Regions from separate parts of the Nocardioides plantarum genome, predicted to be linked through region 3. Evidence: predicted binding sites of a transcription regulator. Region 3 holds the regulator's gene; each other region holds the start of a gene.
The links. Region 3 encodes LexA, which represses DNA repair genes until DNA is damaged. Its sites were predicted from a motif close to TCGAACANNTGTTCGA; they were not measured.
Positions count from the first base shown of each region.

Region 1: a site for LexA is predicted at 1,760-1,775, ahead of FJQ56_RS15060 (HNH endonuclease signature motif containing protein). Genes of this name have one in related genera too.
Region 2: a site for LexA is predicted at 5,360-5,375, ahead of FJQ56_RS22055 (HNH endonuclease signature motif containing protein). Genes of this name have one in related genera too.
Region 4: a site for LexA is predicted at 3,360-3,375, ahead of FJQ56_RS06050 (alpha-ketoglutarate-dependent dioxygenase AlkB). Genes of this name have one in related genera too.

Region 1 covers NZ_VDMS01000002.1:649,427-656,828, reverse strand. The annotation lists gene FJQ56_RS15065 (PP2C family protein-serine/threonine phosphatase) at 1-434, shown strand, start outside; gene FJQ56_RS15060 (HNH endonuclease signature motif containing protein) at 483-1,730, opposite strand; gene FJQ56_RS22205 (hypothetical protein) at 1,853-2,008, shown strand; gene FJQ56_RS15055 (DUF4304 domain-containing protein) at 2,122-2,637, opposite strand; gene FJQ56_RS15050 (hypothetical protein) at 2,896-3,198, shown strand; gene FJQ56_RS15045 (acetolactate synthase large subunit) at 3,583-5,337, shown strand; gene ilvN (acetolactate synthase small subunit) at 5,347-5,889, shown strand; gene ilvC (ketol-acid reductoisomerase) at 5,965-6,990, shown strand; gene FJQ56_RS15030 (ABC-2 transporter permease) at 7,062-7,402, opposite strand, start outside.
Region 2 covers NZ_VDMS01000001.1:1,615,116-1,622,517, forward strand. The annotation lists gene FJQ56_RS07575 (glycosyltransferase) at 1-336, opposite strand, end outside; gene FJQ56_RS07580 (hypothetical protein) at 400-2,664, opposite strand; gene FJQ56_RS07585 (GNAT family N-acetyltransferase) at 2,731-3,315, opposite strand; gene FJQ56_RS07590 (hypothetical protein) at 3,366-3,611, opposite strand; gene FJQ56_RS22055 (HNH endonuclease signature motif containing protein) at 3,958-5,346, opposite strand; gene FJQ56_RS07600 (dihydrofolate reductase family protein) at 5,503-6,099, shown strand; gene FJQ56_RS07605 (glutamine synthetase beta-grasp domain-containing protein) at 6,117-7,402, opposite strand, start outside.
Region 3 covers NZ_VDMS01000001.1:1,023,801-1,031,202, forward strand. The annotation lists gene FJQ56_RS04765 (vitamin B12-dependent ribonucleotide reductase) at 1-1,837, opposite strand, end outside; gene nrdR (transcriptional regulator NrdR) at 2,005-2,478, opposite strand; gene FJQ56_RS04775 (hypothetical protein) at 2,818-3,174, shown strand; gene FJQ56_RS04780 (LysM peptidoglycan-binding domain-containing protein) at 3,321-3,656, opposite strand; gene FJQ56_RS04785 (SDR family oxidoreductase) at 3,793-4,635, opposite strand; gene lexA (transcriptional repressor LexA) at 4,717-5,484, shown strand; gene FJQ56_RS04795 (alkaline phosphatase D family protein) at 5,579-7,315, shown strand; gene FJQ56_RS04800 (alkaline phosphatase family protein) at 7,315-7,402, shown strand, end outside.
Region 4 covers NZ_VDMS01000001.1:1,291,857-1,299,258, forward strand. The annotation lists gene FJQ56_RS06030 (ABC transporter permease) at 1-1,079, opposite strand, end outside; gene FJQ56_RS06035 (ABC transporter ATP-binding protein) at 1,076-1,843, opposite strand; gene FJQ56_RS06040 (SRPBCC family protein) at 1,930-2,364, shown strand; gene ppgK (polyphosphate--glucose phosphotransferase) at 2,361-3,116, shown strand; gene FJQ56_RS06050 (alpha-ketoglutarate-dependent dioxygenase AlkB) at 3,396-4,010, shown strand; gene gndA (NADP-dependent phosphogluconate dehydrogenase) at 4,351-5,793, shown strand; gene FJQ56_RS06060 (aldo/keto reductase) at 5,793-6,686, shown strand; gene FJQ56_RS06065 (MFS transporter) at 6,772-7,402, shown strand, end outside.

The DNA of each region.
Region 1 (7,402 bases), on a different contig from region 3:
TCCCGGCGGCCAACGCCTACCTCCTGCGCCAGGACTGGGACGAGGGCTTCGCGACGGCCATCCATCTCTGGCTCGACCTCACCACCGGCGACTTCGAGGTCCGCACCGCCGGCCACCCGCCGGCCGTCCATCGCCTCGCCGGTCCCGGCCGCTGGTCGGTGCTGCGCACCGACGGCCCCGTGCTCGGGCTCATCGACGACGCCGACTTCGACGTCGCCCGCGGCCGCCTCGGCGTCGGCGACGCCGTCCTGCTCTACACCGACGGCATGGTCGAGGAGCCCCGCCGCGACATCGACCTCGGCATCGACCGGATGCTCGGCGAGGCCGAGTCGATCCTGCGCGGCAGCTTCGTCGGCGCCGCCGAGCGCCTGGCCACCCAGGTCGGCTCCAAGGACGACGACCGCGCCGTCCTCGTCGTCCATCGCGCGGGCTGAGCACGCCCACAGCCCCGCCTCCCTGGTGGGTGGCGGGGTGCGGGGCGGTCAGGGTCGTCGGTGGTGGGGTGGTCGCCGATCGACGATGACGGTGGCGCCGGTGGGGCTGGTCCACTCGTAGCGGGCGGGCTCGAGCACGACGTAGGACCAGTGGCCGTGGGTCTTGGCTCGGTGGTGTCGCCGGCAGAGCATGGCGAGGTTGTGTGCGGTGGTCGGTCCACCGGAGGCGAACGCGATGACGTGGTCGAGGTCGACCCGGCGTCGGCCGCAGTCGGGGAACACGCAGGTCCGGTCGCGCAGCTCCACCTGCTCGCGGATGGCCTCGGAGGGCCGGTAGGTCGTGACGGCCGGGTCGGCGGCGAGGTCGATGACGGGCTTGACGGTGACCTTGGTGCCTGCGGTCTGGCACCACTGGCGGATCTGCTCGATCAGCACGGGGCTCTGGGTGTTGTCGACGGTGCCGGGCTGCTCGAGGTCGGCAGCGTCGAGGTGGGCGTAGATGGTGACGCCCCGTCCACCACCGCCAGTCAGCTGACCGGTCTCGAGGTCGAGCGCCTGCTGCTGACGCGCCATCTCGCCCAGGGCTTGGGAGCGGCGTACGTCGAGGGGCTCGCTCGAACCGAGGTCGGCCAGGGTCTGCGCACCGTCGCGTAGGGCGGTCTCGAGGTCGAGCGCGTCGGTGAGGTCGAGGGTGGCGCGCAGGTCGATGGTCCCGGAGGTGGTGGCGCAGGACAGGTCGAGGGTGGCGTGGCGGTCCTCGGCTGCGGCCACCCGGCGTCGCTCGGCCTCAGCGGGGTCATAGGCAGCGCGCGCCGCATCGACGGCACGATCGACCTGGGCCCAGGAGCACGAGTGCAGGAACGGGCTGATCACGCGATCGACGTGCTCGGCGCCCGCGGGCGGCAGCGCGATGGTCTGCTCGGCGATCCGGAACGCCTTCCACAGCGAGACCTCGAGCCCGACGACGCGGGCGAACAGTCGGGGCAGCCGGTGACGCAGCTCAAGGGCCTTGCCGAGGTAGGCCCGCCCGCCGTCGGAGGTCATGCCCAACGACAGCGCGAGGTCGAGAGCGGCGAACTCACCGATCACCGGACATCCCGCCCCGCCGAGGTGCAGGGCGGGCTCGACCGTCGGGTCCAGCAGCTCAGCAGTCTCGGCGTCGTCGGCGACGTTGACCGCGGCCCAGTCGAGCACGGCCGTCAGCGTCACCACCTGGTCGCGAGCCTCGGCGTCACGACCCGCGCGCACGGACGCGAGCAGCGGGTCGCTGCTGACGGTCCGGGTGAGCGTGGGCATGGGTCGAGTGTACATCAGACTGCATACATTCGAAAGAGTGTTCGCACAGTGACGGCCGTGATGACCCCTCGGATGCGCCCGCGCGTGCCGGAGATCTGGCGACTGCGGCGCGGCAGAACCGCGTGACGGTCAGCCGTGATGGCACACCTGGTGATCCTCACCGGACCTATCGCGGCGGCAAGAACACCGTTGCTGAGCAGTTGGCCCAGCGACTGATCGAGGATGCCCGAACCGTCGTGGTCGCCGACGTCGACGATGTTGCCGACATGGTGGAGTAGGTCGCCGACTCGATCTTCGGGGCTCTCTCTCCGTCGTCGTCGTAGAGGCGACCTGTGAGGCCACCCTGCATCGCTGGCTCCGCCCGACCGTGGCGCGCAACGGGCATGGCTGACTAGGAGAGTGGGGACCCCAGCGACCTCATGTGGTTGCGAAGCTGGACAGACTTCAGGACGGGACGGCTGTTGATGAGGGGTGCCAGGTCCGCAAACGTCGTGGTGCTGTCCATGAGGTCGGCGAGTGGCTCTGCCACGACCTGGACGACCTCCTTCATGAGCTGGTCCTTGGGCGTCGCTTCGTAGATCTCGGATCCCAGCAGGCTGGTCCCTGGAAGTTCGAGCTTCGTTGCTCCGTCGGGCCGGATCCTGTGGATGACCCCACCGACGTCGAGCTCCTCGGCTCGGACGCTGAAAAGACAGCGATACGCGGGCCGGAACGCGGCACCACCAGCGGCGGGATCCCATCCAAGGTTCACGTAGAGATCACCGCTGCCCCAGGTAGACCTTTGAAGGTTGATCACCTGGTAGTCGCCACTTCTCGTCGAGCGGAACCAATTGCGTGCGCGTGTGCGGAACCCCCGTGTCTTGAACACCGCCGCCATCGTTGCCTCGATTGCCTCGATCCGCTCCACAGACGGATCCTCCCAGTTGGCACGAGGCGTCCGACCGGGCAGCACTGAGAGAGGAGCGAGCTGGCGAGAGGTCCCTGGTGCTGACAGTGCGTGGTGCTGACAAGTGGGGCTGCCACCATGAACCCGTGTCGACAAGCGAGATGAGGGCTGAGCTGGTCGCCGCTTCCACCTCATCACAGCGGCTTGGACGTCGGCCAGATGCGCCCTGCACGTCCCTGGTCGAGGACGTGCGGAGTGGCTATGACTACGCTCCGCGAGGTGCGTGAACAACTCACCCCGGAAGCGCTGGCATTCGTGACCTCGGCGCAGGTCGTGGTCCTCGCCGTCATCGTCGTAGCGCTGACCATGACGGGGTTCTGGTTGTGGGCGCTGATCGATGTGCTGAGCTGGCCTTCCTCGACGTGGGGCTCGTCCGGGCTGGGCAGGATGAGGTGGGTCTCGCGGGTCCTCCTGCTGGGATGTATCGGTGCCGTCTGGTACCTGCGCTCAACACGACGTCAGCTGAAGACCGCCTATGCCGAGATTCGATGGGCCAAGAGAGACGACGACAACCTGGGGTGAGGCGGCCACCCAGCTCGCCCTGAGGTGGTGGGTGATCGCCTTGACATGCCGCCGACGGTGATCTCGAAACGCCTGTCCCGCCACCTCAGAGGTCGAGGTGCCGCGCCCCGGTCGCCGTGGCGTCCGGGGGCGCGAAGGGCGACCACCCGCAAGTCCATCCACCAAGACCCACGTCCCACCATGTGGGACCGTGGCAGACTCCTCTACGGCCCCGAGGGTCGCGCGGCTACGGTGGCGTCATGCGTCAAGACCTTCTCGTACCCCAGGGACGTGCCGACTGATCCGATCAGTCAGCACGTCACCCCTCGTCGCCGCTGTGGCCGAGGGGTTTTTTGTTGCCCCGAGACCAGCCCCGAGCAGCACCACGGAAGAGGACCGAGCGGAATGAGTACCGAGACGAGCGGGACGATCAGCGGCGCGCAGAGCCTGATCAAGGCCCTCGAGGCGGCCGGCACGGAGACGATCTTCGGCATCCCGGGGGGAGCGATCCTGCCCGCGTACGACCCGCTGATGGACTCCAGCATCCGCCACATCCTGGTCCGCCACGAGCAGGGCGCCGGCCACGCCGCGCAGGGGTACGCCGCCGCGACCGGCCGGGTGGGGGTCTGCATGGCGACGTCGGGGCCGGGGGCGACCAACCTGGTCACGCCGATCGCCGACGCCCACATGGACTCGGTGCCGATGGTGGCCGTGACCGGGCAGGTCGGGGCGGCCATGATCGGCACCGACGCGTTCCAGGAGGCCGACATCCGCGGCATCACGATGCCGATCACCAAGCACAACTTCCTGGTCACCGACCCGGCCGACATCCCGCGCACCATCGCCGAGGCCTTCCACATCGCCTCGACGGGGCGGCCCGGTCCGGTGCTCGTCGACGTGGCCAAGTCGGCGCTGCAGGCCGAGACGACCTTCGACTGGCCCTCCGAGATCCACCTGCCCGGCTACCGCCCGGTGACCCGCCCGCACGCCAAGCAGATCCGTGAGGCGACCCGACTGCTGCTCGAGGCGCGCAAGCCCGTCCTCTACGTCGGCGGCGGCACCATCCGGGCCAACGCGTCGCGCGAGCTGCTGGCGCTCGCCGAGCTGACCGGCATCCCCGTCGTCACGACGCTGATGGCGCTGGGGGCCTTCCCCGACAGCCACCCCCAGCACCTCGGCATGCCCGGCATGCACGGCACCGTGGCGGCGGTGGCCGGGTTGCAGAAGAGCGACCTGATCATCAGCCTCGGGGCCCGCTTCGACGACCGCGTCACCGGCAACCTCGACTCGTTCGCCCCGGGCGCCAAGGTCATCCACGCCGACATCGACCCGGCGGAGATCGGCAAGAACCGCCACGCCGACGTCCCGATCGTGGGCGACGTCCGCGAGGTGCTGCTCGACCTCCTCACCGCGCTGCGCACCGAGGCCGACGCCGGCAACACCGGCGACTACGAGGGCTGGGTCGCGTTCCTGTCCGGGGTCAAGGCCACCTACCCGGTCGGCTACGACACCCCGGCCGGCGGCGCCCTGTCGCCGCAGTACGTCATCGAGCGGCTCAGCGCGATCGCCGGGCCCGACGCGATCTACACCTCGGGCGTCGGCCAGCACCAGATGTGGGCGGCGCACTACGTGAAGTACGAGAAGCCCCGCACGTGGCTCAACTCCGGCGGTCTCGGCACCATGGGCTACTCCGTCCCGGCGGCCATGGGCGCCAAGGTCGGCATGCCCGACACGACGGTGTGGGCGATCGACGGCGACGGCTGCTTCCAGATGACCAACCAGGAGCTGGCCACCTGCGCGATCAACGACATCCCGATCAAGGTCGCGATCATCAACAACGAGTCGCTCGGCATGGTCCGGCAGTGGCAGACGCTGTTCTACAACGAGCGCTACTCCAACACCGACCTGCACTCCAAGCGCATCCCCGACTTCGTCAAGCTGGCCGAGGCCTACGGCTGCGTCGGGCTGTCGTGCGAGTCGCCCGACGACGTCGACGCCACGATCCGCAAGGCGATGGAGGTCGACGACGTCCCAGTGGTCGTCGACTTCCGGGTCCACCGTGACGCGATGGTGTGGCCGATGGTCGCCGCCGGCACCAGCAACGACGAGATCAAGTACGCCCGCGACCTCGCCCCCGACTTCGACGACAACGACCTCTGAGGACCTCGGATGACGACGCACACCCTCTCCGTCCTGGTGGAGAACAAGCCCGGCGTCCTGGCCCGCATCGCCGGGCTCTTCAGCCGCCGCGGCTTCAACATCGACTCGCTCGCCGTGGGCCCGACCGAGCATCCCGAGGTCTCGCGGATGACGATCGTGGTCAACGTCGACTCCTCGCCGCTCGAGCAGGTGACCAAGCAGCTCAACAAGCTCGTCGAGGTCATCAAGATCGTCGAGCTCGACCCGACCACCTCGGTCACCCGCGAGCTGGTGATGGTCAAGGTCGGCGCCAGCGTCGAGACCCGGGGCTCGGTGCTCGAGATCGTCCAGCTCTTCCGGGCCAAGGTCATCGACATCGCGCCCGACGCGATCACGATGCAGATCACCGGCAACGCCGGCAAGATCGCCGACTTCCTCACGATGCTCGAGCCCTTCGGCGTCCGTGAGCTCGTCCAGTCGGGCCAGGTCGCCATCGGCCGGGGCTCCCGCTCCATCTCCGAGCGCTCCCAGCGCCCGGTCGCAGTCCCGGTCGCGCCCGCCCACGCCGGCTGACCGCCTCGCTCGAACCCGCTCGAACTGCTCGAACCCGCTCGATCCCGTGCACCCCAACCAGAAGGAGAAGCCCTCGTGGCTGAGATTTTCTACGACGCCGATGCCGACCTGTCCCTGATCCAGGGCAAGAACGTGGCCGTCATCGGCTACGGCTCGCAGGGCCACGCCCACGCGCTCAACCTGCGCGACTCGGGCGTCGACGTCCGCGTCGGCCTGGCCGAGGGGTCCAAGAGCAAGGCCAAGGCCGAGGAGGCCGGCCTCAGCGTCCGCACCGTGGCCGAGGCCGTCGAGGAGGCCGACGTCGTCGTCATCCTCACGCCCGACCAGGTGCAGCGCCACGTCTACGCCGAGTCGATCGAGCCCCACCTCGCCGAGGGCGACACCCTCGTCTTCGGCCACGGCTTCAACATCCGCTTCGGCTACATCAAGGCCCCCGCCGGCGTCGACGTCATCCTGGTCGCACCCAAGGCGCCGGGCCACACCGTGCGCCGCGAGTACGAGGCCGGCCGCGGCATCCCCGACATCATCGCCGTCGAGCAGGACGCCAGCGGCACCGCCTGGGACCTCGCGAAGTCCTACGCCAAGGCCATCGGCGGCACCCGCGCCGGCGTCATCAAGACGACCTTCACCGAGGAGACCGAGACCGACCTCTTCGGCGAGCAGGCCGTGCTGTGCGGCGGCGTGTCGCACCTGGTGCAGGCCGGGTTCGAGACCCTCACCGAGGCCGGCTACCAGCCCGAGATCGCCTACTTCGAGGTCCTCCACGAGCTCAAGCTCATCGTCGACCTGATGTGGGAGGGCGGCATCGCCAAGCAGCGGTGGAGCATCTCCGACACCGCCGAGTACGGCGACTACGTCTCGGGCCCGCGCATCATCGACGCCTCGGTGAAGTCGCGCATGCAGGAGGTGCTCGCCGAGATCCAGGACGGCACCTTCGCCAAGCGCTTCATCGCCGACCAGGACAACGGCGCCGTCGAGTTCAACAGGCTGCGCGAGCAGGAGGCCGGCCACTCCATCGAGGCCACCGGCAAGCAGCTGCGCGCGCACTTCTCGTGGCAGCAGGCCGACTCCGACTACGTCGAGGGCTCCGCCGCCCGCTGACCTCCGCTCACCCCGCCGTACGACGAGGCCCCGCTCCGCATCCGGAGTGGGGCCTCGTGCGCGGGTGGGGACTACTTGACCTCCGAGCGGAGCACCAGGCGCAGCCCGAGGGCCAGGGGCAGCACCAGCCAGATCAGGCCGGACACCCCGAGCTGGCCCCACTGCTCGGCGGTCGGGACGCCGTCGAACAGGGCGCCCTGGGCGAAGTTGAAGTCGACCCACCCGCGGATGTCGGCGAACCACTCCTGGTTCACGGCCAGCAGCTCCGTGAGTCCGGTCAGCACGAAGGAGTAGACGAAGTAGGCGACGATCGCGGCCGCCGAGGTGCGCAGCAGCACGCCGAGCATGAAGCCGACGAGCAGGCCGAGCACGTTGGCCAGCACGATCATCAGCAGGTTCACAAGCGAGACGT
Region 2 (7,402 bases), 590 kb from region 3:
CACGTGGTCGAGCGGGCCGCTCACCAGCGTCTCGATGAGGCGGGGCGCGGCCGCAGCGTCGTAGGTGTCGTCGCCGTCGATCATCAGGTAGACGTCGGCCTCGATGTCGGCGAAGGCCCGGCGTACGACGTTGCCCTTGCCCTTGCGGCTCTCGAAGCGGACGATCGCGCCTGCCTCCGCGGCGACCTGACTGGTCCTGTCGGAGGAGTTGTTGTCGTAGACGTAGATCTCGGCGTGGGGCACCGCGGCGCGCAGGTCGGCGACGACCGTGCCGATCGTGAGCTCCTCGTTGTAGCAGGGCACGATCACCGCGACGCGGAACTCATCGAGTGTCATAGCCCAGGACTGTAACGAGGGCGGTGGGTCGGCTCCGATTCCGCGCAGGCCCGGAACGCGGGCTCAGAGGCCGTAGCCGTAGGCGTCGACGGCCACAGGACGGGCGGTGGTGGCTCGCACCGTCAGGGCGCGCCCCGTCGTACGGACCGCCACGACGCGGACGCCGGAGCGGGCCGACGTGGTACGGACGCTCATCAGCCGACGACTGCCGGCGAAGACGGCGGCGTTGCCGAGATTGGGCCCGGTCCGCAGCCAGAGGTACGTCGTCTTGCCGCGGCCCGCGGGTACGGCGACACCGGGCCGGGTGCCGCGAACCACCGTGGCCGACCCTCCCAGGTAGGAGGCCGCGCGGGCCCGGGTCGCCGACCCGGTCACGCGCAGCGCCGTGTCGTCGCGCGGGGCGAGGGAGCACGCGGCGCCGGCGGTGGTGCTGTTGCCGGTGCGGTCGGCCGCGACCGTGCGGAAGCACCACTCGTCGCCCGGAGCGGTCGCGACGCTCACCGCGCCGTCCGAGGAGCCGGAGAGCGTGGACCACGTCCTCACGACCTTCCCGTCCCTGGTCCGTCGGGCATCCACCCTGATCGTGACGGCGCCACCGTCGACCGAGTCGGTCGCCGTCGCGGCGTAGTCCAGGCGGCCCGGACGGACCGTGGCGACGTACGTCGGCAGGCGACGGGTCGTCTTGATCACCGGTGGCTGCCGATCGGCCAGGCCGCTGCTGTGAGCGATCCGGATCTGCCCGGCCGGGTCGACGTAGATCGGGTCGCCGTCACCGGTCGCGTCGACGGCGAGGTCGAACGTCTCGGACGAGAGCGGGCCGTAGACGCGCTCGAGGTGACGGGCGTCGAGCGTGGTCACGACGACGGCGTAGCGGCGGTCGGACGGCGCACTGCCCTCACCCACGAGGGAGAGGACGTGATCGGCGCCCAGCAGCGACCCGAGTCCCGGCAGGCGGTGGGGAGCCAGCACGCCGTGGCGGTCGGTCACGTAGTGCTCGGTGCCGGCGCACTTTTCGAGCTGCCAGCGGCCACGGACGTCGTCGACCTTGGGCACGGCTCCGTCGGCGCAGGTCGCGATGGGCGCGCTCGGCGGGTCGGGCGGGAGCACGGGCGGGGGCGTGGACGCGTCGACGGGGGTCCAGCGGCGCCGGAGGGCTCCGAGGTCGAGCTCGGCCTCGCCCGCGCTGCCGCCGTTCTCGCCGAAGGCCGCCCGCACGATATTGCCGGCGCGCGTGATCCCGCGGGCCGCGAGCAGGCTGGGGGTCGGGCCGCCGAGCGTGCGCACCCCGTCGGCGGCGACTGCGACCAGGTCTCCCTCCGGAGCCGGACCCACCGAGACGACCAGCTCGTCACCGGCCTGGACCGTCGGGACCCCGACGATGGGAGCGTCACCGCTGGAGAATCCGGCTCCCGCGTCGGGGACCAGGACGGGGCCGGCCCGCCCGGTGACGGGGTCGATCTCGGAGATCCACCGGGCACCGTCGGGACCCAGCAGACCGAGCAGGCGGTCGCCGGCGAGTCCGCCGGCGCTCGGCACCAGGTCGCTCGGCACGTCGGTGCGGCCCGCGTCGTGGGCCGGGTCGGTCCAGCGCACGAGGCCCTCGGCGTGACGACCCCAGAGCACCGGGTCGGACCCGCCCCGCGCCGCCAGCACCCGGATCCGCTCGGAACCGTGCTCGACCTCGGTCACCAGCCCGGTGCCGGGCGTGACGACGACCGGGTCGCTTCCGTCGTCGGAGCTGAGGACGGCCAGGTCGGAGTCACCGAGGACCTGGCGGGTCTGCACGTGGTCGTCCAGTGACGCGGAGAGTGCGACAGGAGGACGTCCGTCGAACCAGAAGACCTGGTCTGCCGTCATGACCCACTCGTCGTCGACGGCGACGACGTCGACCAGGTCGTCGATGGACCCCGCCGGGTCGCCGGTGCGGGCCTCCTCGCGGGTCACGTCCACCTCGTTGTCGGAGGACGCACGGCTCGTCAGCACGTAGCCGTCGGCGTACCGCACCGTGAACGATCCGGCCTGCTCGAACTGCCGGACGGGGATGCCGTCGAAACGCGTCGCGAGGGTGAGCCCGAGCTCGCCGGTGGTCGGGTCGAGGTGTCCGGTGTTGTAGAGCACGTAGCTCTCGTCGGCTCCCAGGAACCGCGCACCGTTGGGCAGTCGCGGTCGACCGGGCAGCAGCGAACCGGGAACAGGAGCATCGAGGTCGATGTCGGAGGCGGAGGTGGACGCCGTCGGCGCGAGGTCGGAGAAGGCAGGCGCAACCGGCATCGAGAGCGACGACACGAGCGTCCCGAGAACGACTGCGGCCACGGGAAGCGGGCGCATGCGAGGACTCTAGGTCATCCGACGACGTCATGATCGCGGTTCGTCGTCATCGCTGGGGGGCCTTGATCACCGGGCACCCAGCGGAGCCGGTGGGGTCGGTCGAGAGCGACGCCACTCGCGCTCGAGCAGCCCGTAGACCCACGAGTCCGACACCACGCCGTCGACGACGCAGTCCTCGCGCAGCGTGCCCTCGAGCACGAACCCGAGCTTCTCCAGCACGCGGGCCGACGGCACGTTGCGGGTGTCGGCCTCGGCCTGGACCCGGTTGAGGTCGAGCGTCGCGTAGGCCCAGGTGAGCAGGGCTCGCGCGGCCTCGGTCGCGTAGCCGTGACCCCACGCCGCCTCGGTGAGGCAGTAGGTCAGCGAGGCGCTGCGGAAGGCCGGGTTCCAGCCGGAGATGCCGCACCAGCCCAGGAAGGCTCCGTCGGCCCCGCGCTCGACGACCAGCCGCGCCCCGCTGCCGTCGACGGCCAGCTGACGGCTGGTGGCGAGGAACCGGTCGGTCCGGGCGGAATCGGTCCAGGGTGGTGAGTCCCAGTAACGGAGCACGACGGCGTTGCTCTGCAGCGCGAAGAGCGCGTCAGCATCGGTGTCCTCGAACGGCCGGAGCCGGAGGCGGTCGGTGGTGAGCGTCGGGGTGGTCAGGGACACGCTCGCGATCGTGCCTCATCGGCCGCCGTCCGGCCCGTCCGCCGTGGTGACTAGATCGTGAGGAGCAGCGGGTCCCACCCGTTGTCGATGGTGCCGACGGGCCAGAGCCGGAGGGCGAGCCGCCCGTCGGCGTCCGGCGTACCGGTGAGAGGGCCGGCCACCTGACGTCCGACGTTGCGGTCCGTGACCGTCAGGGTCACCTCGCGGCCCGGGGCCCAGCCGGTCAGGATGGCCGTTCGCTTGTCCTCCGACAGGGTGATGGCAGGGTCGTAGCCCGCGACGCCGGTGACGACCACCTCGACGAAGTAGGTGCCTTCGCTCCGCCACTTCGCGTCGGTGACCTCGACGCGGTAGACGCCTTCGGCGAGTTCTCTGCGCCCTCGGGATAGGGCTCCGTGGCGGGAACGAGGGTCACGTGGATGTCGCCGTCCGGGTTGAGGACCTCACCCGTGATCGGCTGGCCCGGGGCCACGACGCGGTGGTCGCCCGTGGCTCCGAGAGCGGTGTCGCCGAAGGAGGTGAGACAGCTCGCGAGGGCGACCAAGCAGATGATCACGGCCATGGAGGAGGTCACGTCACGAGGAATCGCAGCACGGGCCGCACGATAGGTACGACATCGGTCAACGGGATGAGCCCGACTACTCAGTCCGGCTCCGGCTGAGCGGCCGGCAGCGCACTCGGTGCGGTCGCCTCCCGTTGTCGGTCGACGACGGACGTGCCGGCGTGGTCGCGCAGGTAGTGGAACCCGTGGGGGTCGGTCCACAGGAAGAGTCGGGTGTCGAGGCGCCGGTAGGTCCAGGCGGTGTGGGTTTTCAGTCGGTGGTGATGTCGGCACAGGGGGGCGAGGTTGTGCGAGCAGGTCGCCCCGCCTTGGCCGGGTTCGGTCGACCAGGCGTCGATGTGGTCGCAGTCGCAGCGTCGCGAGGGGCGGGTGCACCAGGGGAACACACAGGTGGGATGCAGGAGCTGGGTCTGCTCACGTAGCCGGGTGGGGATGGCGTAGGACTCGGTGTGGAGGTCCTCGGCGAGGTCGAGGACGGGCTTGACCACGACGTGGGTGTCGGTGCGGGCCAGCCAGTCGCGGACCTGCTGGGCGAGCATGGCGTGGCGGGTGGTGTCGTTGAGGGCGACGGGGTCCAGGCCGAGCAGTCCGAGGTCGGTCAGGTGGAGGAAGAGCACGGCCTGCTTGGACGGTGTGGGCGCCTCGGCACCGTTGAGCAGGGCGAGGGCTTGGGCGGGGTCGGCCAGGACACCTAGGGCGCGGGCGCGGCGTACGTCGAGGTCGGTGTCGTCGCCGGCGGCCTTGAGGGCTGCAGCGACGTGGGTGAGGGTCTGGTGGAGGTCGTGGAGGTCCTTCCAGTCCCCGCGGGCGAACAGCTCGGCGGTGCCGTCGGGTTGGGCGTCACTGTGGAAGCGGACCTCGTGGGACTCGGTGGCGCAGGCTTGGTCGGCTTCGCGGGCCTCGGCGTGCAGCAGCATCATCGCCTGGTCCACCACGTGGTCGAGAGTGACGGTGCCGATGGTGCCGACCACGGGGGCGATCTGGTCATCGACGTAGGCCACCACGTCGGCCGGTGCGGCCAGGACGGCATCGGCGACCCGACGGGCCCGCCAGGCGGGGACCTCACCACCGGTGACACGCGCCCAGGTCCTGGGCAGACGGTGGTGCAGGATCAACGCGTCACGGATCAGGCGTTTGCCCGAGGCGGTGGACATCTTGTTGGCCGCAGCGAACGCCGCGGGGGCATCCCAGGCCACCGGCGGGATGCCGCACCACTCCACCAGATCCTCGCTGGCGGGGTCGGCGGGGTCCAACGCCATCGCGGTCCCGTCGACCTCGGCGTAGGGCACCCCGGTCGCGGTGGTGATCTGCCACCCCTCACCACCCTCGAGGACGGGGTGGGCGTGAGCCCACTCCACGGCCAGCTCCATGATCCGGGCTTCGGCGGCCTCGGCCGCAGCGCGGGCACGGCGGACCTCGTCGAGCAGCAACGCCGGGGTCACGGCGGTGTCGGCGAGGGCGGCGGGCATGCCCCTAGGATACTAGAACACATGTTCGAATGAAAGCCCTGACGGCATCCTGTGCACAGACTCGGACGAGCTCCTCAAGGCTGGCCGCTGGGGCCGAAGCTCGACCTCCGGGCGGAGGAGAGATGAGTCCGTGCGGCCGCCCCGGTCGACACGCGCATGACTGCGACCTACACCTTCGACATCTTCTCCAGCATCGACGGCTTCGCCTCCTACGACGCCCCGGGCGACTGGGGCGGCTACTGGGGCAAGCAGGGCCCGGAGCTGCTCGCCCATCGGCTCGCGGCGTACGACGGCGAGCAGCGGATGGTCTTCGGCGCCCACACCTACCGCGCGTTCGCGCGGATGCTGGCAGCGAGCAGCGAGGGCGACGACGTGCGCGACCCGTGGGTGGACCGGATGCGGAGCCTGCCGACGTACGTCGTCTCCTCGACCCTGGCGGACCCCCTCGACTGGCCGGACGCGACCGTCGTCAGCGGGGACCCGGTCGAGACCGTGGCGAGGCTCAAGGCAGAGTCCGACGTGCCGTTGCGGTCGCACGGCAGCCTGACCCTCAACCGCGCGTTGCTGGCCGCCGGACTGGTCGACCGCGTGCAGCTGACGCTGTTCCCGGTGATCTCGGGCCAGACGGGGGCCGAGCCGATCTTCGCCGGCGCGGGAGACTTCGACCTGGAGCTGCTCGAGAGCCACGCCCTGGACTCCGACACCCTCGAGCTCGTCTACCGGCCGAGCCTGCGCACGTGGGACACCCCCTAGCCACGCGTGCCGCGGGCTCAGCCCACGTGCCAGTAGCGGCGGACGAGGTCGGAGCGCGCCTCCTCGTCCTTGGCCACCTTCTTCATCAGCTTGGCCCCGCCCGCGGCGCGCAGCTCCTCGAGCACCTGGTCGACGAGCGAGGCCGGGAAGACCCCGTCGGCCTCGAAGACCTTCCGCTGCTTCTCCAGCTCGTCGGCCGACTCCTCGCACGACGTCGGCAGCTGCTCGAAGCGGCGGTGGGCGTCGGTGCCGAGGCGCTCGGCCTTCTCGAGCGCGTCGGGGTCGGCCAGGCCGACACGGGCCGCGACGGCCATCCCGGCGAGGAGCAGGTGGACGTCGGCCGACCCGTCGCCCAGACGCAGCTCGATCGTCTGCGGGTGTACGGCGGGCTCGTGGCTCGGCACGTCGCTCTCGGGGGTGCCGGGGTTGGCATGGGCGATCATGTCGGGCAGCACGTCACCGGTCCAGGCGAGCGGCACGCGGACCAGGCCGGTGCGGTCGGTCTCGCCCCAGCTGATCCCCTCCGGCGACTCGTCGCCGTCGGTGAACCGCAGGTAGGACGTCGGGACCGTGTTGCCGAAGGCCGTCAGGGCCTTGGCATGGGTCAGGTAGCCGGCGATCAGCCGGCGGCCGGTGTCGTTGAGGCCGTCGTCGACGATCGCGCTGGCGTCGTCGCGCACCAGCCGGCTGTGCACGTGCAGCCCGCTGCCGGCCCCGTCGGGGCTCACCGACGGGGCGAAGGTCACCTCGAGGCCGTGGGAGGCGGCGACCTCGCGCACGACCCACTTGGCGAGCACGAGCGCGTCCGCGGCCTGCTCCACCGGCACGGGCCAGAGCTCGATCTCGTGCTGCACCAGCTGCCGGTGCTCCTCGAGGATGTTGCCGACCTCGCCGTGCGCGTACTTCAGGCGGACGCCCATGGAGGAGAGGTGACCGAGGACCTGCTCGCGGACCCGCTGCCCCTTGGAGAACGGCGCCGACTCCTGGTAGCCGCGCTCCTCCTCGACGGGGAAGACCCGGTCGGGCTCGCCGACCAGGTAGTACTCCAGCTCGCCGAACGCCTCGAGCACGAGACCGGTCTCCCGCACGAGCGCGTCGGCGGCGCGGCGTACGACCTGCTCGCGGGCGTAGGACAGCGGCTGGCCGTCCTGGTCGTAGAACGAGCAGAGCACGTCGAGCGACCTGCGCTCGCCGAACGGGTTGAGGAACGCCGTGCGGTGCCGCGGGACGATGTAGACGTCGCTCGCCTCGGTGGCGGCCCCCGGGAAGATGCTGGAGCCGTCGACCCGCTCGCCCCGGGCCA
Region 3 (7,402 bases):
CGTGGCCGTTCTCGCCGATGAAGGCGACGATCGCCTCGACCTGCTCGGGCTGGTAGCCCATCTTGCGCAGGGCACGCGGGATGGTCTGGTTGACGATCTGCATCGAGCCGCCGCCGACCAGCTTCTTGAACTTGACCAGCGAGAAGTCGGGCTCGATGCCGGTGGTGTCGCAGTCCATCATGAAGCCGATGGTGCCGGTGGGCGCGAGGACCGAGGCCTGCGCGTTGCGGAAGCCATTGGCCTTGCCGAGCTCGACGACGTCGGCCCAGGCCTGGGTGGCGAGCTTGTGCACGCCGCTGTCGGCGATCGCGAGGGTGCGGATGGTGTCGTTGGCCGCCTGGTGCTTGCGCATCACGCGCTGGTGGGCCTCGGCGTTGCGGGCGTAGCCGGCGTAGGGACCCACGATCGCGGCGAGCTCGGCCGAGCGCTTGTAGGACTGGCCGGTCATCAGCGAGGTGATGGTCGCCGCCATCGCGCGGCCGCCGTCGGAGTCGTAGCCCAGACCCATCGCCATCAGCAGCGCGCCGAGGTTGGCGTAGCCGATGCCGAGCTGGCGGTAGTCGCGGGTGGTCTTGCCAATCGGCTCGGTCGGGAAGTCGGCGAAGCAGATCGAGATGTCCATCGCGGTGATGATGAACTCGACGGCCTTGGCGAACAGGGCGGCGTCGAAGGTGTCGTCGTCCTTGAGGAACTTGAGCAGGTTGAGCGAGGCCAGGTTGCACGAGGAGTTGTCGAGCGACATGTATTCGGAGCACGGGTTGGACGCGGTGATCCGACCGGTCTCGGGGTTGGTGTGCCAGTCGTTGATGGTGTCGTCGTACTGCAGACCCGGGTCGGCGCAGGCCCACGCGGCCTCACTGATCTTGCGGAACAGGTCGCGGGCGTCGACGCGCTCGATCTCCTCGCCGTTCTTGCGGCCACGCAGCGCGAAGTCGGTGCCGTCCTCGACGGCGCGCATGAACTCGTCGGAGACACGCACCGAGTTGTTGGCGTTCTGGTACTGGACGGAGGTGATGTCGACCCCGCCCAGGTCCATGTCGAATCCGGCGTCGCGCAGGGCGCGGATCTTGTCCTCCTCCTTGGCCTTGGTCTCGACGAACTCCACGATGTCGGGGTGGTCGACGTCGAGGACGACCATCTTGGCCGCACGGCGCGTGGCGCCACCGGACTTGATGGTGCCGGCCGAGGCGTCGGCGCCGCGCATGAAGGAGACCGGGCCCGAGGCCGTGCCGCCGCTGGAGAGCAGCTCCTTGGACGAGCGGATGCGGGAGAGGTTGAGGCCGGCGCCGGAGCCGCCCTTGAAGATGAAGCCCTCTTCCTTGTACCAGTTGAGGATCGAGTCCATCGAGTCGTCGACCGAGAGGATGAAGCAGGCCGAGACCTGCTGCGGCGACTGGGTGCCGACGTTGAACCAGACGGGGCTGTTGAAGGAGAAGTACTGGTTGACCAGGAGCCAGGTGAGCTCGTGCTCGAAGACCTCGGCGTCGGCCGGGGTCGCGAAGTAGCCGTGGTCGACGCCGGCCTTGGTGTAGGTCACCACGATCCGGTCGATGAGCTGCTTGAGGCTCCACTCGCGCACGTCGGTGCCGACGGCACCGCGGAAGTACTTGGTCGTCACGATCGTCGAGGCGTTGACCGACCAGGTGTCGGGGTATTCGACCCCGCGCTGCTCGAAGACGGTGGCGCCGGTCTTCCAGTTGGTCTGGACGACGTCGCGGCGCTCCCAGGTGAGCTCGTCGTAGGGGTGCACGCCCGGGGTGCTGAAGACCCGCTCGAGGGTGAGCCCCTTGCCGGTGCCGCCGCTGGTCTGGCTGGCGGCGTTGACGGTCTCGGTCATCTTGGTGCTCCTTGGGGGTTCCCGTGATCGGGGAGGTGGTCGTGGTCCAGTGTTGCGGGAGCCTCCGACAGTCCTGGTCGACTGCGGGGCCCTGGGGTGGAGCGGGGGGGAAACGACGTTGGTACGCCCGGCAGGCGGCTTCCCCACCACCTGCCGGGCGGTCTGTGTCAGCCCGTGGGCTGGGCGAGGGGCGGGAGCTCCTCGGCGTGCATCGACGCGATCTCCTTGATGAAGTCGTCGGCCGACTCGAAGGCGCGGTAGACGCTGGCGAACCGCAGGTAGGCGACCTCGTCGAGGGCCCGCAGCGGGCCCAGGATGGCCAGGCCCACCTCGTGGGCCGGGACCTCGGCGGCCCCGGTCAGGCGCAGGGCGTCCTCGACGTCCTGCCCCAGGCAGGCGAGCTGCGCGTCGGTGACCGGGCGGCCCTTGCAGGCCTTGCGGACCCCGGCGACGGCCTTGTCACGGGTGAAGGGCTCGGTCGCGCCGGAGCGCTTGAGCACGCTGAGCTGCATCAGCTCGACGGTGGTGAACCGCTTCTCGCACGACGAGCACGAGCGACGACGGCGGATCGAGCCACCGTCGTCGGCGACACGGGAGTCGAGGACCTTGGTGTCGGTGCCGCGGCAGTAGGGACAGTGCATGGTGCTCTCCTCCCTGAGGACGACGGTCGTGCGTGGGCCTGTGGACAACCGAGGTCTTCCTGGGGAGAACACTCGCCGCGCTGTGGGTCTTCCACCTCAAGCTGTGGACTAGATGTGGATAACTACATCGTTGTAACTACTAGATGTTGTGGTGACAGTACGCCGACGGCGGACGGGTACGCAACCCGAACCGGGACATTGCCCCAGGTTTGTTGGGCCCTCGGTCACGACATCGACAAATCCGCAGGTCACAGCCCTGGACAGCCGCCGCGCGCCCCGGTCTGGACCATGCCCCGACGGCGTGTCGGGCCCGCCGGGGCATGGGTGACAATGGGCCGCGTGACCCCGGGGAAGCGAGCAGGCGCACGGACGCGGCCCCGACTGCGTCCCCGCCTGCTGCTGCTGGCCCTCGGCGTGACCGCGGCCGTGGTCGCCTGGGGCTACCTGGTCAGCGCGGCCATCGACTTCGGCACCCGCGCCCGCGCCGGGGACGGGGCCGCCTGGGGCTTCCTGGTCCTGGCCGCCGTGGGCGCCGTCATGTGTCTGTTCCTGGGCCTGGCGCTCGCCGTGCGGGCGGTGCGCACGCTGGGCTCCACCCGCGTCGCCACACCGGGCTCCCCCACCGCGCCACCGGGACCCGGCACCCCTCCCACCGAGCCGCCGAGACCGCCGGGTGGACGCCGCGCCGCACGCTGACACCCGCCAGGGAAGTCGGGACGAGAGACGTCGGAAAAAGAAACAGAGGCTGCCAGGTGCGGGAGTCGTCTTCCCTCGACTCCGCACCCGGCAGCCCTCTGTGGGTTCGCCCGCCGGGGTCGAGGCGGCGGACGAAGCTGAGGACCTCAGTCGACCGGCACCGCGAGGCTCTGACCGGCATCGAGGACGACCGAGTCGAGGTCGTTGAGATCGACGAGGTGGGTGACCATGTCACGCACGTCGCGACCGTCGGAGGCGGCCGCGGCGATATCCCACAGGGTCTGGCCGGGCTCGACAACCACCGTCTCGGTGGCCTCGGGCTCACTGGTGGCCATCGATCCGCCGGCGAACATGACGCCGATCGCCGCGAGGACGAGGAAGGCCAGAACGAGCACCACGAGGCGTCCGCGACGGGTCAGCCGGTAGACGGGCCCAGCGACGGGCCCAGCAACGGGACGGACGGTGACGGACGTGGTGCTCATGGGTGCCTCCTGGGGAAGTGGTGCGCTCTCGATCTGATGTCTAGTGGTGACCACCGACAGTTCGATCGGTTCGAACACATGAGCGATTCTAGATCAGGTGTTCGAACGTGCGCAACCCCTCAGGCGAACAGGTGTTCTACTGCCGACGCAGGACCCGACCGCCCTGTCGCTCGAACACGGCGATCCCGGCCGAGGCCAGCGAGGGCGCCAGCATCGAGACGCGCATCGCCGCTCCACGCCAGGCGGGCACCGTGCGCAGCACCCGCCGCGACCCGATCAGGCCGAGCACCACCTCGGCGATCTCCTCGACCGTCAGCAGACGGCCGCCGGAGCTGACCAGGCGCTTGCCGGTGCCGTCGGACATGTCCTCGACCATCTGCGTCGCGACCCCGTCGGGCAGCACCGCATGCACGCCCAGCCCGGCCGGCGCCTCGAGGGCGACGGAGGTCGTGATGGACACGACGGCGGCCTTCGTGGCGGCGTACACCGACAGCCCGGGCACCGGGCCGAGCCCCGACAACGAGGCCACGTTGACCAGCGCACCCGAGGGCGCCCCGACCGGACCGAACGCGTCCAGGGCGGCGCGCATCCCCCACAGCGTCCCGAGCAGGTTGACGTCGACCAGCCCGCGCACCTGCTCGTCGCTCAGCGCCGCCAGGTCGCCGTCGAAGCCGACGCCGGCGTTGTTCACCCACACGCCCAGGGGCGCCAACCCCGTCGCGACCGAGGCGACCGCCCGGTGCGAGGCCGGGTCGCGCACGTCCTGGGCCACCCCGGTCGCGCCGATCCGGGTGGCCGTCGCGGCGACCGCCTCGGCATCGACGTCGGTGATCACGACCCGGTGCCCGGCGGCGACCAGGCGCACGGCGATCGCGCGGCCGATGCCGCGGGCCGCGCCGGTGACGACGGCGGACGTGGGAGCGGACGTGGGAGCGGACCCAGGCGGGGGCGAGGACGTCGGTGAGGGGGCGGAGGCCATGACCCATGGTCGCAGCCGTGCGCGCGACACGCCGTTCGAACACCTGTTTGAAATCGTCGGCGCCCGGTGGGACCCTGAGCCATGCCCGACAAGCAGCCCGACAAGCGGTCCACGAAACAGTCCACCAAGCAGTCGTCCAAGACCAGCAAGGTCTCCGAGCTCCCCGACGGCCCGGCCGACGCCACCGGCCTGACCCCGCGCCAGCAGCGCGTGCTGGCCCACATCAAGGACAGCCTCGAGCTGCGCGGCTACCCGCCGAGCATGCGCGAGATCGGCGAGGCGGTGGGCCTGACCAGCACCTCGAGCGTCGCCCACCAGCTGCGGGTGCTCGAGCAGAAGGGCTACCTCAAGCGCGATCCCAACCGACCGCGGGCCCTCGAGGTGTTCCTCCCCGACGTCATGGCGGCCCGCCGCTCGCTCGGCCAGGCCGAGGAGACGTCGTACGACGAGACCGGCATCGGCGATGTCGCCGTCGCGGCGATCCAGGTCCCGCTGCTCGGCCGGATCGCGGCCGGCGGCCCGATCCTGGCCGAGCAGACCTACGACGACGTCTTCCCGCTGCCGCAGCAGCTGGTCGGCGACGGCCAGCTCTTCATGCTCGAGGTGTCGGGCGAGTCGATGGTCGACGCCGCGATCTGCGACGGCGACTACGTCGTCATCCGCCAGGAGCAGACCGCCAGCAACGGTGAGATCGTCGCGGCGATGATCGACGGCGAGGCCACCGTCAAGACCCTGCAGCGCAAGGACGGCAAGGTCTGGCTGCTCCCCCACAACGAGGCGTTCGACCCGATCGACGGCACCGACGCCACGATCCTCGGCGTCGTCACGGCCGTGCTGCGCAAGCTCTGACCCACGATCGGGCCCGGCATACGCCGGGTGAACGCTCGACGACCGTTGTCACGACCCCCGTCACTCCACGTGCCGGGGGTCGTTGACTGTTTCCGTGACGACACCCACCGGCGTACGGCGACGTACCGTGCTCGCGACCGGCTCGACCGGCGCCGCCCTGACCACGCTCGCCGGCCCCGGCTCGGCGACCGCCGCGACAGCGCCCCGGTCACCGGCCGCTCGCGCCGCGCTCCACCACTTCCGCCACGGCGTCGCCTCGGGTGACCCGCTCCCCACCAAGGTGCTGCTCTGGACCCGGGTGACCCCCGACGCCGTCAGCAAGCCGGGCTCCGGCAAGGGCCCGCAGGTCACGGTGACCTGGGAGGTCTCGACCCGCAAGGACTTCCGCCGCATCGTCAAGCGCGGCACCTTCGTGACCGGTCCCAGCCGTGACCACACCGTCAAGCTCGACGTCGCCGGGCTCACCCCGGCCACCTGGTACTACTACCGCTTCGGATTCAAGGGCACCCACAGCCGCGTCGGGCGCACCCGCACCGCCCCGGCACCCGGGTCGACCCCGAGCCACCTGCGCCTGGGCATCGTCTCCTGCGCCAACTGGCAGGCCGGGTGGTTCGCGGCCTACCGCGGCCTCGCGGCGCGCAACGACCTGCACGCCGTGGTCCACCTCGGCGACTACGTCTACGAGTACGGCGCGGGCGGCTACGGCTACGGCCGGGACGACGTCGACATCCGCACCCACGACCCGAAGCACGAGATGGTCTCGCTCGAGGACTACCGGCGCCGCCACGCGCAGTACAAGACCGACACCGACCTGCAGGACGCGCACGCCAAGTTCCCCTGGATCATCACCTGGGACGACCACGAGGTCGCCAACGACCAGTACGCCACGGGGGCCGAGAACCACCAGGCCACCGAGGGCGACTACCTGCGGCGGCGGGCCCGCGCCCACCGCGCCTACGACGAGTGGATGCCGGTGCGGATGAACAGCACCACCAAGCTCGCCGACGGCGATCGGCTGTACCGGCGCCTCACCTTCGGGAAGCTGGCCGAGATCAGCATGCTCGACCTGCGGACCTACCGTTCGAAGCAGGTGTCGTCCGCGCTCTCGACGTCGTCCGAGGGCGGGATCGACGACCCCGACCGCACCATCACCGGCACCCAGCAGCTGGGCTTCCTCGAGCGCTCGCTGTCCAACCCCACGGCACTGTGGAAGGTCATCGGCAACCCGGTGATGATCACGCCGGTCACCTTCGCAGCGCTCCCCGGTGCACGGCGCGCGCAGGTCAACGAGGTCACCGGGCTGCTGCCCGACGACGGCCTGCCCTACAACGTCGACCAGTGGGACGGCTACACGGCCGACCGCCGCCGGGTGCTGGAGCACATCGAGGACCACCACATCCAGAACGCCCTCTTCGTCACCGGCGACATCCACTCGGGCTGGGCGGCCGAGGTGCCCTACGACACCGGCAGCTACCCGCTCGGCGGCACCGGTGCCGTCGAGTTCGTGTGCACCTCGGTGACCTCCAACAACCTCAAGGACATCACCGGCACCCCCGCCCACACCACGAGCACGGTCGTCGAGGCGGCAATCCTGGCCGCCAACCCGCACATCAAGTACCTCAACTTCGACGACCACGGGTTCTCCGTGCTCGACCTGGACGCCAAGCGGGCCCAGATGGACTGGTTCGTCATCGGCGACCGCGCCGACAAGGACACGCCCATCACCTACAGCCGCTCGTTCCTCACCCGCGCCTCGACCAACCGCGTCGAGGAGACCGACGTGCCGCTGCACCGCCAGGGCAGCCAGGGCAGCCAGCAGGACGGTGCCTGATGTGTGGCTGCGGTGACCGGCACGCGCCCGGCGAGCCCACGCCGTACGACGTCGGGCGCGACGCGCTGGTCACGGGGCGTCGCACGC
Region 4 (7,402 bases), 270 kb from region 3:
AGCGGCTGCCCGGACAGGTCGAGCCCGATGAACCCGAACAGCGCGCGCAGCCCGATGGCCAGCACCACGCCGAGCCCGACGCCGATCGTCGCGCCGAGGAACCCGAGCACCAGCGCCTCGAGCTGCACCGAGCGCTGGACCTGGCGCTTGCTCGCGCCGAGGGCCCGCAGGAGGGCGAGCTCGCGACTGCGTTGGGCGACCAGGATGGAGAAGGTGTTGACGATGATGTAGGTGCCGACGACCAGGGAGATGCCGGCGAAGATCAGCAGGAAGATCGTGAGGAACGAGATTGCCTCGAGCAGGTCGTCGGCCTGGTCCTTCGCCTCGTCGTCGCCGGTCACGGCCTCGTAGCCGTCGGGGAGCACCTTCTCGACCTCGGCGCGCAGCTCGTCCTGGCTGACGTCGTCGTCGCGGGTGACCCAGATGCTGTCGAACTCGTCCTTGCCGTCGTGGAAGAGGTCCTGGGCCACCGAGGTCTCGAAGGAGGCGACCGTCGCGCCGTTGAGCGATCCCCCCTCGGGGAAGCCCGCGATCCCGACGAGGGTCGGCTCGAGGTTGGCGGTGCGGTCGGCGGTCGTGATCGGGACGGTGTCGCCGACGTCGTACCCGGCCTTCTCGGCGGTCTTCTCGTCGAGCACGACCTCGTCGGGGCCACGGGGCTCACGTCCCTCGAGGATCGTGAGGCCGACGAGGCCGTTGCCGGCCGGCGCGTCGGACCAGTTGGTGCCGAGCGACGGCGGCCCGAAGCCCCCGATCGGCTTGCCGTCGGAGTCGATCACGTAGACGCCGTCGGTGCCGATCTGCCCGTCGACCCGGGCCGCACCCGGGACGTCGGCCAGACGCTCGACGAGGTCGGCCGGCACCGAGCGCGTCGAGGAGGCCCCGCCGGGCGAGCTGCCCTCGGGCTGGACGACGACGTCGCCGACCGTCGCGTCGAACAGCGAGGTGAAGCTCCGGTTGAGGGTGTCGGTGAAGACGAGCGTCCCGACGACGAACGCCACGCCCAGCACGATGGCGAACGTGCTCAGCAGCAGCCGCAGCTTGCGGCCCAGCAGGCTCTTGAACGCCGCCCGGATCATCGGCCGTGCTCGGACATGCGCGCCATCACCGCGAGGACCGACTCGCGGTCCGGGTGGCGCAGCTCCTCGATCACGCGGCCGTCGGCGAGGAACACGACCCGGTCGGTGTACGCCGCCGCGACGGGGTCGTGGGTGACCATGACGACCGTCTGCTGCCGGTCGTCGACCGCCGCGCGCAGCAGCTCGAGCACCTCGGCGCCGGAGCGGGAGTCGAGGTTGCCGGTCGGCTCGTCGGCGAAGACGATGCGCGGCCGACTGACCAGCGCCCGCGCGACCGCGACCCGCTGCTGCTGACCGCCGGAGAGCTCGTTGGGCTTGTGGGAGAGCCGGTCGCGCAGGCCGACGGTCTCGATCACGGAGTCGAACCACGCGCGGTCGGGCTTGCGGCCGGCGATCGCCAGCGGGAGCACGATGTTCTCCTCGGCGCTCAGCGTCGGCACCAGGTTGAAGGACTGGAAGACGAAGCCGATCTCCTCGCGCCTCAGCACCGTCAGCGCCTTGTCCTTGAGCCCGCCGATCGGCTGGTCGCCGATCCACACCTCGCCCGTTGTCGGCTTGTCCAGCGCGGCGCAGACGTGCATCAGGGTGGACTTGCCCGACCCGCTCGGACCCATCACGGCGGTGAACTCCCCGGCGTACAGGTCGACCGAGACGCCGTCGAGGGCACGCACCTCGGCCTCGCCCTTGCCGTAGGTCTTGGTGACGTCGACGACGCGCGCGGCGACCGTCCGGGTGTCCGCGGCGGTGGGGGCGGGGATGGTCATGACCCAACACTGCCCGTCGTACGGCTGACGCGCCACGGGGATGACCCTGAGGCGTCCCTGTCGCCGGGCGACCGTAGGGTCGCGACATGCACGTCGAGCGCACGTTCACGGTCCCGCAGCCCGTCGAGGAGGTCTTCGACTACCTCGGCGACTTCACCCACACCGAGGCCTGGGACCCCGGCACGGTCACGACGTCACGCACCTCCGGCGACGGCGGCCTCGGGACGACGTACGCCAACACCTCGCGGTTCCTGGGCCGCACCGTCGACCTGTCCTACGAGGCGATCACCTTCCAGCGGCCGACGAAGGTGCAGTTCCGCGGGCGCAACAAGCAGTCGACGGCGACGGACTCGATGACGTTCACGCCGACCGCCGACGGCGGCACCTCGATCCACTACCGCGCCGACTTCGTGTTCCACGGACCGCTGAAGCACCTCGCCCCGCTGATCGTGAAGCGCAAGATCGACGACGTCGCCGACGAGACGGTCGCGAGCATCGTGTCGACCCTGGACGCGCGATGAGCGCGCACCCGCTCGGCGTCGACTTCGGCGGATCCGGCATCAAGGCGGCCCCGGTCGACCTCGACCGCGGCGACTTCGCCGCCGACCGGGTCCGCATCGAGACCCCCCAGCCCGCGACGCCCGAGGCGGTGGCCGAGGTGCTGGCCGAGCTGCTGTCGTCGTTCTCCTCCGACAACGGCGGCGAGTCGCCCATCGGCGTGACCGTGCCCGGCGTCGTCCGCGACGGCGTCGTCAGCAGCGCCGCCAACATCGACTCCTCGTGGATCGGCGTCGACGCCGGCGCGCTCTTCGCGCGGGCCACCGGACGCCCGGCCCTGGCGATCAACGACGCCGACGCGGCCGGCCTCGCCGAGACGCGGTACGGCGCCGCGCGCGGCCAGCACGGGCTGGTCATCGTCACCACCCTCGGCACCGGCATCGGATCGGCCCTGCTGCTCGACGGGGTGCTCGTGCCCAACTCCGAGCTGGGGCACGTCGAGATCGACGGACGCGACGGCGAGAAGTGGGCCGCCAACAGCGCCCGCGAGTCCGAGGACCTCTCCTGGGAGGACTGGGCCGCCCGCCTGACCACCTACTACCGCACCCTCGAGCGGCTGCTCACCCCCGACCTGTTCGTGGTGGGCGGCGGCGTCAGCAAGCACGCCGACCGGTTCCTGCCCATGGTCGACGTCGCGACCCCGATCATCCCGGCCCTGCTGCGCAACAAGGCCGGCATCGTCGGCGCGGCGCTGCACGCCGCCGGCGACGGCTGACGGGGCGGGGGATCTGCCGGGGGCGGGGCGGGGGCGCACCAACTCGCGCAATCGAACGAGTCGGTGGCCGGATTCCGCGGCTCGGCCGACCAACTCGTTCGATCGAACGAGTCGGCGACCGGGGTGGGCCCGCCAGGCGACCGACCCGTTCAATTGAACGGGTCGGCGACCGGGATGGGCCCGTCGGCCACCCAACCCGTTCGATTGCTCGAGTCGGCGACCGCCCACTCCACCAAACCACCCTCGAACGTCTGTTCGATCCTGGCGTACCATCGGCGCATGGACTTCCAGGGATCGCTGTTCGAGGCACCCGCCTCCGGCGTCGACGACTTCGACCGGATAACCCGCCGCGATCTCGGGCAGGGTGCCTGGCTCGACGTGCTGCCGACCTGGGTGCCGGCCCCTGACGACGTGCTGACGACGCTGGTCGACGAGGTGCCGTGGCGCGCGGAGCGGCGCCAGATGTACGACCGCGTGGTCGACGTACCCCGCCTGCTCCACACCTACATGATCGGCGAGCCGCTCCCCCACCCGTTGCTCACCGCGGCCCGTGACGCGCTGAGCGCGCACTACGCCGACGAGCTCGGAGAGCCGTTCCGCACCGCGGGCTGCTGCTACTACCGCGACGGCCGCGACTCGGTCGCCTGGCACGGCGACACGATCGGGCGTGGCTCCACCCACGACACGATGGTCGCCATCGTCTCCTTCGGCGACCCGCGACGGCTCCACCTGCGCCCACGCGGGGGCGGCGCCTCGGTCGTGGTCGAGATGGGGCACGGCGACCTGGTCGTGATGGGTGGGTCGTGCCAGCGCACCTGGGAGCACGCGGTGCCCAAGGTCGCGCACGCCGGGCCCCGGGTCTCGGTCCAGTTCCGGCCGTTCAATGTCTTCTGACCACGCGCGAGCGCAGCGAGGGCGTGCGGCAGAAGAGGTCGAGCAAGCGGCGCGGGTGAGGAACGAACCCGCGCCGGCGCGTCGAGACCACCGCAGCCGACATACCTGACCCGACCCGGTGGTGACGCCGGCCGGACGCTGCGCAGGTCTCGAGGCTCGGCGCTAGCGCGCCTCGCACCTCGACCGACGTGGGGGCAGGTCTCGAGGCTCGGCGCCGGGGCGCCTCGCACCTCGACCGACGTTGGGGACAGGTCTCGAGGCTCGGCGCCGGAGCGCCTCACACCTCGACCGTCGTCAGGGGTGGACCGGCCGCTTGCCCCGCCGTGCCAAGGTCGATCACGTGACTGAAGCAACCGCCACCATCGGACTGACCGGACTGGCGGTGATGGGGCGCAACCTGGCCCGCAACATCGCCCGTCACGGCCACACCATCGCCGTGCACAACCGCACCCACGCCCGGACCGAGTCCCTGATCGCCGACCACGGCGACGAGGGCGACTTCGTCGCGACCGAGAGCCTCGAGGACTTCGTCGCCGCGATCGAGAAGCCGCGCGTCGTGCTCGTCATGGTCAAGGCCGGCGACCCGACCGACGCGGTCATCGACGACCTGGTGCCCCTGCTCGAGGAGGGCGACATCGTCGTCGACTGCGGCAACGCCCACTTCGCCGACACCATCCGTCGCGAGAAGCAGCTCGAGGAGCACGGCCTGCACTTCGTCGGCACCGGCGTCAGCGGCGGCGAGGAGGGTGCACTCAACGGACCGTCGATCATGGTCGGCGGCAGCGACCAGGCCTACGAGCGCCTCGGGCCGATCCTGGAGTCGATCGCCGCCCAGGTCGACGGCGAGCCGTGCTGCGCCCACGTCGGCACCGGCGGTGCGGGCCACTTCGTCAAGATGGTCCACAACGGCATCGAGTACGCCGACATGCAGCTCATCGCCGAGTCCTACGACCTCCTCCGCTCGATCGGCGACCTCGAGCCGGCCGCGATCGCCGACGTCTTCGCCGACTGGAACGGCGGCGAGCTGGAGTCGTTCCTCATCCAGATGACCGCCGACGTGCTGCGCCACACCGACGCCGGTGGCCAGCCGTTCGTCGACGTCGTCCGCGACGCCGCCGAGCAGAAGGGCACCGGGCGCTGGACCGTGCAGAGCGCGCTCGACCTCGGCGTACCGATCACCGGCATCGCCGAGGCGACGTTCGCCCGCAGCCTGTCGGGCCACACCGACCAGCGTGCGGCGGCCCGCAAGGTGTTCTCGACGTCGCCCGAGGACGACACGGTCGAGGTCGACCGCGACGCGTTCGTCGACGACGTCCGCGCCGCGCTCTACTCCTCCAAGGTCGTGGCCTACGCCCAGGGCTTCGACCAGATCGCGGTCGGCGCCGAGACCCACGGCTGGGACATCGACCTCGGACAGGTCGCGAAGATCTGGCGCGACGGCTGCATCATCCGTGCGCGCTTCCTGGGCCGCATCACCGAGGCGTACGCCGACGAGCCCGACCTCACCACCCTGCTGACCACCGAGTTCTTCGCCGAGGCGGTCAAGGAGGGCGTCGACGCGTGGCGTCATGTCGTGGCGACCGCCGCACAGGGCGGCGTACCGGTGCCGGCCTTCGGGTCGTCGCTGTCCTACTTCGACGGGCTGCGCCGCGAGCGCCTGCCCGCCGCCCTGATCCAGGCCCTACGGGACAACTTCGGGGCCCACACCTACCAACGCGTCGACCGGGAGGGCACGTTCCACACGGCCTGGGCCGGCGACCTGAGCGAGAGCGAGCAGCACTGATGAGCACCGACACCACCACCGGGACCACTGCTGGCGACAACGTCGCCGCCCCGTCCGGCACCTTCAAGATCGGCGGCGACCTCGAGGTCGTCCGCCTGGGCTTCGGCACCATGCAGCTGCCCGGGGAGGGTGTGTGGGGCTGGCCCGACGACCACGACAACGCGGTCGCCGTGCTGCGTCGCGCCGTCGAGCTCGGCATCACCTTCTTCGACACCGCCGACTCCTACGGCCCCGTCGTCGCCGAGCAGCTGCTCAAGGAGGCGCTGCACCCCTACGCCGACGACGTGGTCATCGCGACCAAGGCCGGCCTGACCCGCCAGGGACCGGGCCAGTGGACCCCCGTCGGCAACCCGGCCTACCTCCGCCAGCAGTGCGAGCTCTCGCTGCGCAACCTCGGTGTGGAGCGCATCGACCTCTTCCAGCTGCACCGCATCGACCCGGCCGTCGACCTCGAGGACCAGGTCGGCGAGCTGGTCAAGCTGCGCGACGAGGGCAAGATCCGCCACCTCGGCCTGTCCGAGGTCAGCGTCGAGCAGCTCGAGATGGCACAGGCGATCGCGCCGATCGCGACCGTGCAGAACCTCTACAACCTCGCGCACCGCGACGCCCAGGACCTGCTCGACTTCTCCGAGAAGCACGGCATCGGCTTCATCCCGTGGTTCCCGCTCGCGACCGGCGAGCTCGCCGGCGACGACGGCGTCCTGGGCCAGGCAGCCAAGGACCACGGCGCGACCCCGTCGCAGCTCGCGCTGGCCTGGCTGCTGCGCCGCTCGCCGGTGATGCTGCCGATCCCGGGCACCAAGTCCCTCGAGCACCTCGAGACCAACACCGCCGCCGCCGCGATCGAGCTCACCGACGAGGAGTACGACGCCCTGACGTCGCTGGGCGACTGACGCCTCCCGGGCGGGGGTGGGAACCGTCGTACGTCGACCGAAACCGGGTCGAGGACCGTCGGGGGTCGCTGACAGACTGCAGGCGATGACCACCACCCCCGACGCACCGTCGCGTCCCGGCCTCGGCTCCTTCTGGCGCGAGCTGCCCCGCGAGGCACGGCTGCTGCTGACCATCGTCGCCATCGAGTTCATCGGCACTGGGCTGGTGCTGCCCTTCCACGTCGTCTACCTCAACGAGGTGCGGGGCTTCGGGCTCAGCGACGTCGGGCTGATGCTGGCGCTGCCGCCGCTGGCGGGCTTCGTGCTCACCGGGCCGGCCGGCGTCGCGATCGACCGGCTGGGGGCGCGGGTCATGCTGCTGACCTGCCTGGTGCTGATGATGTCCGGCAACCTGGTGCTCGCGTTCAGCGAGACCATCCCGGTCGCGTCGATCGGACTCGCCCTGACCGGCATCGCCTTCGGCATCTCCTGGCCGGCGTCGCAGAGCCTGATCGCGGGGGTGGTGCCGCGTGAGTCGCGCCAGCGCTACTTCGGGGTCAACTTCGCCCTGCTCAACCTCGGCATCGGCATCGGCGGCATCGCCGGCGGGCTGCTCGTCGACGTCGACCGGACCTCCACGTTCCAGGCCATCTACCTCGGCGACGCCCTGAGCTACCTGCCCGCGCTGGGGCTGCTGCTGGGCCCCCTGCGCCACGTGGCCGGGCGTCCCGTCCACG